DNA from 3 places in the Streptomyces luomodiensis genome. Region 3 is predicted to be linked to each of the others. Evidence: riboswitches for the same ligand, from Rfam matches in the RefSeq annotation. Region 3 holds a riboswitch; each other region holds the start of a gene.
What was found. Region 3 has a riboswitch for cyclic di-AMP ahead of PS467_RS17705 (transglycosylase family protein). Riboswitches for the same ligand answer to the same signal wherever they lie in the genome.

Region 1 (3,266 bases), 1.1 Mb from region 3:
ATCTGTACGCGGTCCAGGACACCCCACACGGCGTACGGCTGATCATCGGGGACGTACGTGGCAAGGGGCTGCAAGCCGTGGAGGTCGTGGCGATCCTCCTCGGCTGCTTCCGGGAGGCGGCGGAGCAGGAGTCGACCCTGGAGGCGCTCGTGGGCCGGCTGGAGCGGGCGCTGCAACGCGAGGGCGCCCGGCGGGCCGACCTCGAGGTGGTCGAGGGGTTCACCACGGCCGTGGTGGCCGAGATTCCGCGCGGCGACTCCACCCTGCGGCTGATCAACCGGGGCCATCCGGCGCCGCTGCTGCTGGACGAGGACGGCGCGCTGCGCGCCCTGGAACCGGAGGCACGGGCGCTGCCGCTGGGCATGGGGGAGATGGACGGCTGGCCGGACCGGGTCAAGGAGCTGGGGTTCGCGGAGGGGGAGACGCTGCTGTTTTTCACGGACGGGGTGACGGAGGCCCGGGACCGGAACGGCGAGTTCTACGACCCGGAGGAGCGGCTGCGCGGCCAACGCTTCGATGAGCCGCAGGAGCTGGTGGGCGCGTTGGTGGCCGATGTGGAGCGCCATACGGGTGGCGGGACGCCGGACGACATGGCGCTGCTGGCGGTCCGCCGGACCTCGGCCCGCGGCAACGGACGGGCGAACGGCAACGGACGGGGGGACGGCAACGGACGAGGGAACGGCAACGGACGGGCGAACGGGAACGCGGGCGGTCGCGACGCCCGTACGAGCGCCGGCGGCCCCGCACACGGTGCGTAACCAACCGAGCTCCCTCCGCATAACAATTGACACACGATCAGCCGGACCGCGTTTTTGCCAACCCTTGCCCGAGGTGTTGACTCGCCCCCATCTGTCCCTCCATGGGCGCTAAGTTCATGCCAAAGGTGCGCGGATTCCTCGGAACGGCTTGGAATCACATCCCGCTCTCTATTAACGTTCGATAACGCAGCGCGGTCGTCACAACCGTCGCAAGGGCGGCACCGTGCGCCGTCGCCGAATCCCGTACGCACAGCGGCAGCACCGCACCACCAGCAACACCAAGGGAACCGGGGAACCAACAACCTTGGGGTGAATCGGGTCGAACCTGACCCGTAGGAGACCTTCCTGCTCCGAACCCGTCAGCTAACCCGGTAGGCGAGAGGGAAGGAAAGGAGTGCGCCTCCGTGGCGTCCAACAGGTCTGTCCTGGACGAGGCTCCGTATCGCACAGGGGGAGGCGGTTCGGGGACCGCCACCGCCTACGGCCCCGGCTTCGACGCCGGCGGCGGGACGAGCTCCGGGGGTGGGACGAGCTCCGGGGGTGGGACGAGCTCCGGGGGTGGCCGCTTCGCCCCCGACGACCGGTACTTCGCCCCCGGCGATCGGCAGGCGGACGGGGACGCGCCCGAGACCCCGGGCGCCGGCTTCGAAACCGAGTCCTGGGAGGAGTGGAACCCCACCGAGGACTCCATCGCTCCCGTACGTGGCCGGCACCGCGTGGTGAAGCAGCGGGGCGGGACCATGGCGCGCAGCGGCGCCGTCCTCGGGGTCGGCATGATCGCGGCGGTCGGCGCGGGCGGTATGGCCAGCGCCAAGGACCGTCCGGCCGCGCCCATATCCCTGCCCGACCTCGGCCATGTCGCCGACGAGGTCAAGGCCAGTCTGCCCGCCGCCAAGGACCTGCCCGGCATCGGCTCCTTCATGTCGGACGACAGCGACAGCGACGGCGCCCAGACGACCGCCGCCCCGCTCTCCCAGGCCGGTCTGACCAGCGCGGACGAGCAGCGCGGCACCACCGACGCGGGCGAGGCGCTCCGCGCCCGCATCCTCCAGCAGGCCGAGAACCAGCAGAACGCGGCGGACGAGGACAACCGCACCGCCGCGGCGAAGGCCGCCGCCAAGGACGCCGCCGACAAGGCCGCGGAGGTGGCCGCCCAGGCCAAGGCCAAGGCCGAGGCGGAGAAGAAGGCCGCCGAGCAGCGGGCGAAGGAGGCGGCCGAGAAGAAGGCCGAGGCCGCGCGCCAGGCCAGGCTCGCCGCCGCGTACACCCTCCCCGTCGGCTCGTACACCCTGACCGCGAGCTTCGGCCAGGCGGGCGACATGTGGTCGGCCGACCACACCGGCCAGGACTTCGCCGCCCCGACCGGCACTCCGGTCAAGGCGGTGCACGGCGGCACCATCACCCAGGCGGGCTGGGCCGGCTCGTACGGCTACCGCATCGTGCTGACCCTCGACGACGGCACCGAGCTCTGGTACTGCCACCTGTCCTCGATGGTCGTCACCTCCGGCAAGGTGACGACGGGCGAGACCATCGGCCGCGTCGGCGCCACCGGCAATGTGACCGGCCCGCACCTCCACCTCGAGGTCCGGCCCGGCGGCGGCTCGCCGATCGACCCGATGCCCTGGCTGCGCCAGCACGGACAGAACCCCTGACACCTCTGACACCCCTGACACCACGGTTACCCCTGATACCCCGGCGGCCCTGGCGCTCTCTCCCCCCTTGACGCCAGGGCCGCCGGTTGTTCGTGCCCGGCACGGCGCAATCCGCGCGGGTGTGGTGGAACAACCTCTTCCAGTCAGTCGTTGAGGGAATACATGGCTGACAACAAGCAGAAGATCGGTGACCTGTCCGTCTTCCCGCTCTCCTTCGGTGGGAATGTCTTCGGCTGGACCGCGAACGAGGCCGAGTCCTTCGAGGTGCTCGACGCCTATGTGGCGGCGGGCGGCAATTTCATCGACACCGCCGACGTTTACTCCGCCTGGGTGCCGGGCAACGAGGGCGGCGAGTCCGAGATCATCCTCGGCAAGTGGTTCGCCTCCCGCGGCAACCGCTCCGACATCGTCCTGGCCACCAAGGTGGGCGCCGGGGTCCCGGAGCCGCGCGGCCTGACCTCGTCCGCCATCAAGTCGGGCATCGAGGAATCCCTCCAGCGGCTGGGCACCGACTACATCGACCTCTACTACACCCACTACGACGATCCGTCGGTGCCGGTTGAGGAGATCATCACCACCCTGGACGAGCTGGTCCGGGAGGGCAAGGTCCGCGAGATCGGCGCCTCCAATGTGAGCGCCGAGCGCCTGGAGGCCCAGCTCACCTTCTCCACCCAGGAGAACCTGGCCCGCTACGTCGCCCTCCAGCCCCACTACAACCTGGTCTCGCGCGACACCTTCGAGGGCGAGCTGGCCGACGTCGCCGCCCGCCACGGCCTGGCGACCCTCCCGTACTACTCCCTGGCGTCCGGCTTCCTCACCGGCAAGTACCGTCCGGGCACCGCGGTCGACAGCCCCC
Region 2 (3,266 bases), 2.9 Mb from region 3:
CCATCACCCCCGAGGAGGTGCGGGCCGTGGCCGCCGCGCGGCTGCGCCCCGACAACCGCGCCGTGCTGGTCTACGAGCCCGTCCAGGGCGCCGAGGACGCAGCCGACACCGACGCCGACGAAGCCGCCGAGACCGACGCAGAAGGGGAGGCGGCCCAGTGAGCGACGCCGTCACCGCGACCATGACCTTCCACCCGCAGCCGAAGGGCGGCGCCCCCAAGCCGTGGGCGTTCCCGGCGCCCGAGCGCGGTGAGCTGGCCAACGGCCTCACCGTGCTGCGCTGCCACCGCCCCGGCCAGCAGGTCGTCGCCGTCGAGATCAATCTGGACGCGCCGCTGGACGCCGAGCCGGCCGGGCTCGACGGCGTCGCCACGATCATGGCGCGCGCCCTGTCGGAGGGCACCGACAAGCACGACGCCGAGGAGTTCGCCGCCGAGCTCGAGCGCTGTGGCGCCACGCTGGACGCGCACGCCGACCACCCCGGCGTCCGCGTCTCCCTGGAGGTTCCGGCCTCCCGGCTGCCCAAGGCGCTCGGTCTGCTGGCCGACGCGCTGCGCGCCCCCGCCTTCCCGGACGGCGAGGTCGAGCGGCTGGTGCGCAACCGGCTGGACGAGATCCCCCATGAGCTGGCCAATCCGGCCCGCCGCGCCTCGATGGCCCTCTCCGCCGACCTCTTCCCGGCCGCGTCGCGGATGTCCCGGCCGCGGCAAGGCACCCAGGAGACCATCGAGGGCATCGACGCCGCGGCCGTGCGGGCCTTCTACGAGGCGCATGTCCGGCCCTCCACCTCCACCGCCGTCATCGTGGGCGACCTCGGCGGCGTCGACCTCGACCGGGCGCTCGCCGACACCCTCGGCGCCTGGACGGGCGGGGCGGCCGTGCCGCGCACGGTGCCTCCGATCGTCGCGGACGACACCGGCCGCGTGGTGATCGTCGACCGGCCGGGCGCGGTCCAGACCCAGCTGCTCATCGGGCGCGTGGGCGCCGACCGCCACGACCGCGTCTGGCCCGCGCAGGTGCTGGGCACCTACTGCCTGGGCGGCACCCTCACCTCCCGCCTCGACCGTGTGCTGCGCGAGGAGAAGGGCTACACCTACGGGGTGCGCGCCTTCGGCCAGGTGCTGCGCTCCGCGCCCCCCGCGCCCTCCGGCGGTTCCTCGGGCGCCGCGATGCTGGCGATCAGCGGCTCGGTGGCCACCGAGGTCACCGGCCCCGCGCTGGAGGACCTCTGGAAGGTGCTGCGCACGCTGAAGGAGGAAGGGCTGACGGACGAGGAGCGCGATGTCGCGGTGCAGAACCTGGTGGGCGTCGCGCCGCTGAAGTACGAGACGGCGGCGGCCGTCGCGGGCACCCTCGCCGACCAGGTCGAACAGCACCTTCCGGACGACTTCCAGGCGCAGCTCTACGCCCGCCTCGCGGAGACCGGCACGGTGGAGGCCACGGCGGCGGTGGTGAGCGCCTTCCCGGCGGACCGGCTGGTCACGGTGCTGGTCGGCGACGCCTCGGCGATCGAGGAGCCGGTCAGGGCGCTGGGCATCGGCGAGGTGCGCGTCATCTCCGGCTGAGCCGGCCTGACGCTTCGTCGGCTGACGGCCCGACGACTGACGGACCGTCCGGCCGGCGATGCGGCCGATGAGCCGGTCCGCGATCCGGTGCGGGAAGGACCCCGGCCCCAAGGGGGTGCCGGGGTCCTTCCTTCATGCCCGATTTAATGCCCGATTTGTGGGAGTGACTACGTGTTTGGTTTGTGGGGAGAGCAACAAAAAACCGGAACCGTTTGGTGATCGAAAGCGGGCCCGTTTAGCGTCAATCCGGCTGTTCGCCAGCGACCCGCCGCATCCGCGGCACGGACAGTCATCGCCGAGTCCCCGTACGGCGCGAGCCAGGGGAGCCGGGGACCCAACACGTCCCCTGGGGTGAATCGGGCGCCTTCCCCGGTGGGGGAGGGGCTCGTAGGAGACCTTCCTGCTCCGAACCCGTCAGCTAACCCGGTAGGCGAGAAGGAAGGAAAGGAGTGCGCCAGACCATGGCGTTCACCCGTACCGCCACCGGGAAGCACCGTCGTCCCCGCAAACCCGGCCTGCGCACCGGCGCGAACATCGCGGGCATCACCACGGTCGCTTCGGGAGTCGTCGCCGGGATAGCCGGACAGGCGTTCGCGGCCGACGAGGGCCCCTCCTCCCACGAGACCGGTCTGACCCAGGCGATCGTGATCGGCGACGGGATCGCGGACCACATCGAGGCCCAGGCGCAGTCCCAGGAGACCGCCGCCGAGCAGGCCGCCGCCAAGGCCAAGGCGGAGGCCGTCGCCCGGCAGGAGGCCGCCAGGAAGGCGGAGGCGGCGGCGAAGAAGGCCAAGGCGGAGCGCGATGCCAAGCTGCGCGCGGCGCGCGAGGCCGAGCGCAAGCGCCTCAACACCTTCGTGGCGCCGATCAGCGGCTCCTACGTCTCCACGGCCTACCAGGCGTCCAGCGGTCTGTGGTCCTCCGGCACCCACACCGGTATCGACTTCCACGCCTCCACCGGCACCTCGGTGCACGCCGTGGGCTCCGGCGAGGTCGTCGAGGCGGGCTGGGGCGGTGCCTACGGCAACAACATCGTCATCAAGATGAACGACGGCACCTACACCCAGTACGGTCATCTGTCGTCGATCGGCGTCTCGGTGGGCCAGAAGGTGACCCCGGGCCAGCAGATCGGCCTGTCGGGCGCCACCGGCAACGTCACCGGACCGCATCTGCACTTCGAGGCCCGCACCAGCGCGGAGTACGGGTCGGACATCGACCCCCTGGCGTACCTGCGCTCGCACGGCGTCAACGTCTGACCGCCTGCTCCCGGAACACCGCGAGCATTCCGTGAAGGCCCCGTCCGCCGGACGGGGCCTTCGGCGTGCGCACCGCCGCCCGCCGCCCCAAGCCGTCGCCGCCCCAGCCACCGTCACCCCAAGCCGCCGCTGACCAAAAAATATCCATGAAATGCTCCCCGCCATCGGAAATGGCGTCCGCTTGGAATAGAGTATTCAACGCGTGTTCAATGGGTGCGTTTCGCGGGCGTTTAGGCGGAGGTTCGGCAATGTGGGACCGGAAATGAACGGGGATACGACCGCGGTCCAGGGCGGTCGCCGGATTTCGGCGCACGCACTGTGTACGGCGATTCGCGACGACATCGTCTCCGGTGCGTACCAGCCCGGCAGCCGGCTCACCGAGGAACTCCTCGCCCGGCGCTACGGGGTCTCGCGGGTGCCCGTCCGGGAGGCGCTGCGCACCCTGG
Region 3 (3,266 bases):
CGGGGTGGCGTCCAGGTCGAACATCGCCTGGTCGATCAGGCGCTGCTCGGTGGCGTCGTAGCCGACCAGCTCGGGGCCGATCTGCTCGATGACGGCGAGGACGGCCTTCTCCACGCCCTTGCCGTTGTAACGGTTCTTGTCGCCGTCACGGAGCTCGAGGGCCTCGAAGGCGCCGGTGGAGGCGCCGGACGGAACGGCGGCACGGCCGGTGCTGCCGTCGTCGAGGCCGACCTCGACCTCGACCGTGGGGTTGCCTCGCGAGTCGAGGATCTCGCGAGCTACGACGACGTCGATGGACGGCACGAGGTTCTCCTTCGTATGGGTCTGCGGTAGCAGCACGAGCCTAACGGGCCGGGAGGGCTGCGCCCCGCGTTCGCCCGTCCCACGAGACGGGACGTGACACAAAAAGCCAGATTCAGGATTGAATATCCAGATTTCTCTGGAATGGGTGGCCCGCTATGCGTGAGCCCCGGCCGGGCGCGCCATGGGGCGGCACGCCCGGCCGGGGCCCGTTCTCAGCCGGCTCTCAGGCGGCTTAGCTGAGGTGCAGGCGCTGACCCGGGTAGATCAGGTCGGCCTTCTCGACGATGTCCTTGTTCAGCTGGAAGAGCTTCTTCCAGCCACCCTTGACATGGTGCGCCTCGGCGATCTTGCCGAGGGTGTCGCCGGACTTGACCTTGTACTCGCCGTCACCCTTCTTGATCGGACCGCGCGCCTGCTGACGCGCGGCGTGCTGGGACGCGGTACGGGGCTGCGCCTTCGGCTGGGCGGGCTTGGCGGCCGGGGCCGACTCGGTGGAGGTTCCGCCCTGCGCACCGGAAGACGTCGAAGGAGCGGCGGGCGCCGAGGGTGCGGACGGGCTGCCGCCGGCGGTCAGGCCCTTGCCGCAGACCGGCCAGGCACCCTTGCCCTGGCTGCCGAGGACCTTCTCGGCGATCTGTATCTGCTGGCCCTTGCTGGCCTTGTCCGCGGTGGGGGCGAACGCGGTACCGCCGTAGGCGGCCCAGGTGGAGCTCGAGAACTGCAGACCGCCGTAGTAGCCGTTGCCGGTGTTGATCGACCAGTTACCACCGGACTCGCACTGCGCGACCTCGTCCCACTGAGAGGTGGTGGCCGCGGAGGCGGAGGTGGCCCCGATGAGCGGTGCCGCCACGGCGGCGCCGGCCAGGCCGGTGAGCGCGGCGATACGGGTGGCCTTGGAGGGGCGGCGGTGCTTCCCGTTGGACTTGAGCATCGTTGGTTCGTTTCCTCACCGACGCCTACGAGGTGAGCTGTCGGGTTCGGACGTGAGTTGCCCGGCCGGTCGCGATGGTCGCGTCCGGCTTCACCCCTAGCCGACGAGCCCGTGTCCACAGGCCACTCGGCACCTACCTTGGGTCCCCCGCTCCTGCCTTCGGCGCTGACGCGTCGGTTCCCCCCGACCGCCGGCAGGATTCGGCGTGACGATCGACGGTGCCCGCGGTGGCGAGCGGGAAGACGGTAAACACACCTCCGGAGAAGGTTCAAACACCCCAATCGCAGTGAATGGGGCTGTAATTGATCTCACCCGGCCCACATCAGTGCAGGTGGGCCGGGTGGGGAGGGATCGGACACGCGGTGCGGCCCGGAAAATGTGACGAGATGTATGTCTCACCGGAACCAGATCGGGCAATTCACCCCGAATCACTGCTCCCTGATGGTGAGGTCAAGGCGCTGACCAGGAAGGATCAGGTCGGGGTCGATGCCGATGAGGTCCTCGTTGTCTTCGTAGAGCCCTTGCCAACCACGGCTGACGTTCTGGTCCTCGGCGATCCCTGACAGGTTGTCACCGGGTCGAACGGTGTAGGCGTCGCCCGTGGGGTCCTGGGTGCGGTCCGCGCCATCGCGGGAGGCGTGGCGCCCGGAGGGCCGCGCGTCCCCCGAACCGCCGTCACCGGCCCGCTCCCCGGCGTCCTGGGCGCCACGATGGCGGCCAGTGGGCGCGGGGTCGGCGGAGGAGTCCCCCGCGGACCCCTTCGAGCCCTCGTCCGCGGGCCCGCCCGAGGGCTCGTCGGCGGGCTCGTCCGCGGGCTTCTTCGAGGACTCGCCCGCAGGCTCCTTCGAGGACCCCTCGGAACCGCCCGAAGCGGAGCCGTCCGACGCCGAGCCGTCCAGTCCATCGGAGGACCGCGAGGCGTCGGACGTGTCCGGCCGCTCGGCCGACCCGGACGCGTCCGACCCCCCGGAGCCGTCGGACCGGCCCGCTCCCGGGGCCGGGTCCGCCTCCGGATCCGTCTCCGGGGTGGCCGTGCGGCCGGGGTTCACATCGGGGGCGTCGGCACTGCCGGTGAGTCCGGTACCCAGTGAACAGTTCGGCCAGGCGCCGGGCCCGCGGTCGCCGAGGATCGACTCGGCGACGGATATCTGCTGGGAGCGGGAGGCCAGGTCGGGGCGCGGGGCGTACTCCGTGCCGCCGTACTTCTTCCACAGGTCGAGGGTCAGCCGCAGTCCGCCGTAGAAGCCGTCGCCCTCGTTGGCGCTCCACATGCCGCCGCTCTCGCATTCGGCGACCCGGTCCCAGGTGTCGGCGTCGGCGGCCTGCGCGCCGGCCGCCCCGAAGAGGGGCATGGCGATGCCCGCGCCCGTGACCCCCGCCGCGACGACGATGGCCGGAGCCTGACGGGGGCGACGGTGTCGACCATTACCGGAACGCATGCGATTGACCTCTCCTGTGGCGAATCGGTTGCCGGTGAACATAGCGACGGCACACGATCATCACAAGGCGATGTATCCCAGGTCACGCCGCGATCACGTGGCTGACCTTTCGTCACCTTTGCCGGGCCGTACGGGTCTTGCCGACCTCACTGGGCCCCGGAGTTCCAGGTCACCGGCAGGGTGCGCAGCCCGCGCATGATGAGCCCGCCGCGCCACCGCAGGTCCTCCGGGTCCGCCGCGAGCCGCAGTCCGGGCAGGCGCCGCAGCAGGGTGCCGATCGCGGTCTGGGCCTCCAGCCGGGCCAGCGGGGCGCCCAGACAGTAATGGATGCCATGGCCGTAGCCCAGGTGCTGGTTGTCGCGGCGGGTGAGGTCGAGGACGTCGGGCGCCTCGAACCGCTCGGGGTCCCGGTCGGCGGCGGCGAGCACCACCAGCACCGGCTCCCCCTCGGCGATGCGCTGCCCCCCGAGGGTGAGCGGCTCGGTGGCGAACCGCCAGGTGGCGATCTCCACCGGCCCGTCGTAGCGCAGCAGCTCCTCGACCCCGGCGGCCAGCAGCCGCTCGTCCCCTTCTGTCAGGGCCCGCTGCATGAG

Region 1: another riboswitch for cyclic di-AMP. It lies ahead of PS467_RS22500 (M23 family metallopeptidase); the one in region 3 lies ahead of PS467_RS17705 (transglycosylase family protein).
Region 2: another riboswitch for cyclic di-AMP. It lies ahead of PS467_RS30315 (M23 family metallopeptidase); the one in region 3 lies ahead of PS467_RS17705 (transglycosylase family protein).

The regions. Positions count from the first base shown of each region.
Region 1 is NZ_CP117522.1:5,338,274-5,341,539, forward strand. Features, by position in the region: gene PS467_RS22495 (PP2C family protein-serine/threonine phosphatase) at 1-758, shown strand, start outside; cyclic di-AMP (ydaO/yuaA leader) riboswitch at 1,008-1,151, shown strand; gene PS467_RS22500 (M23 family metallopeptidase) at 1,163-2,410, shown strand; gene PS467_RS22505 (aldo/keto reductase) at 2,573-3,266, shown strand, end outside.
Region 2 is NZ_CP117522.1:7,177,296-7,180,561, forward strand. Features, by position in the region: gene PS467_RS30305 (M16 family metallopeptidase) at 1-161, shown strand, start outside; gene PS467_RS30310 (M16 family metallopeptidase) at 182-1,564, shown strand; cyclic di-AMP (ydaO/yuaA leader) riboswitch at 1,848-2,011, shown strand; gene PS467_RS30315 (M23 family metallopeptidase) at 2,026-2,820, shown strand; gene PS467_RS30320 (GntR family transcriptional regulator) at 3,083-3,266, shown strand, end outside.
Region 3 is NZ_CP117522.1:4,228,329-4,231,594, forward strand. Features, by position in the region: gene eno (phosphopyruvate hydratase) at 1-303, opposite strand, end outside; gene PS467_RS17705 (transglycosylase family protein) at 536-1,234, opposite strand; cyclic di-AMP (ydaO/yuaA leader) riboswitch at 1,242-1,409, opposite strand; gene PS467_RS17710 (transglycosylase family protein) at 1,663-2,673, opposite strand; gene PS467_RS17715 (cytochrome P450 family protein) at 2,820-3,266, opposite strand, start outside.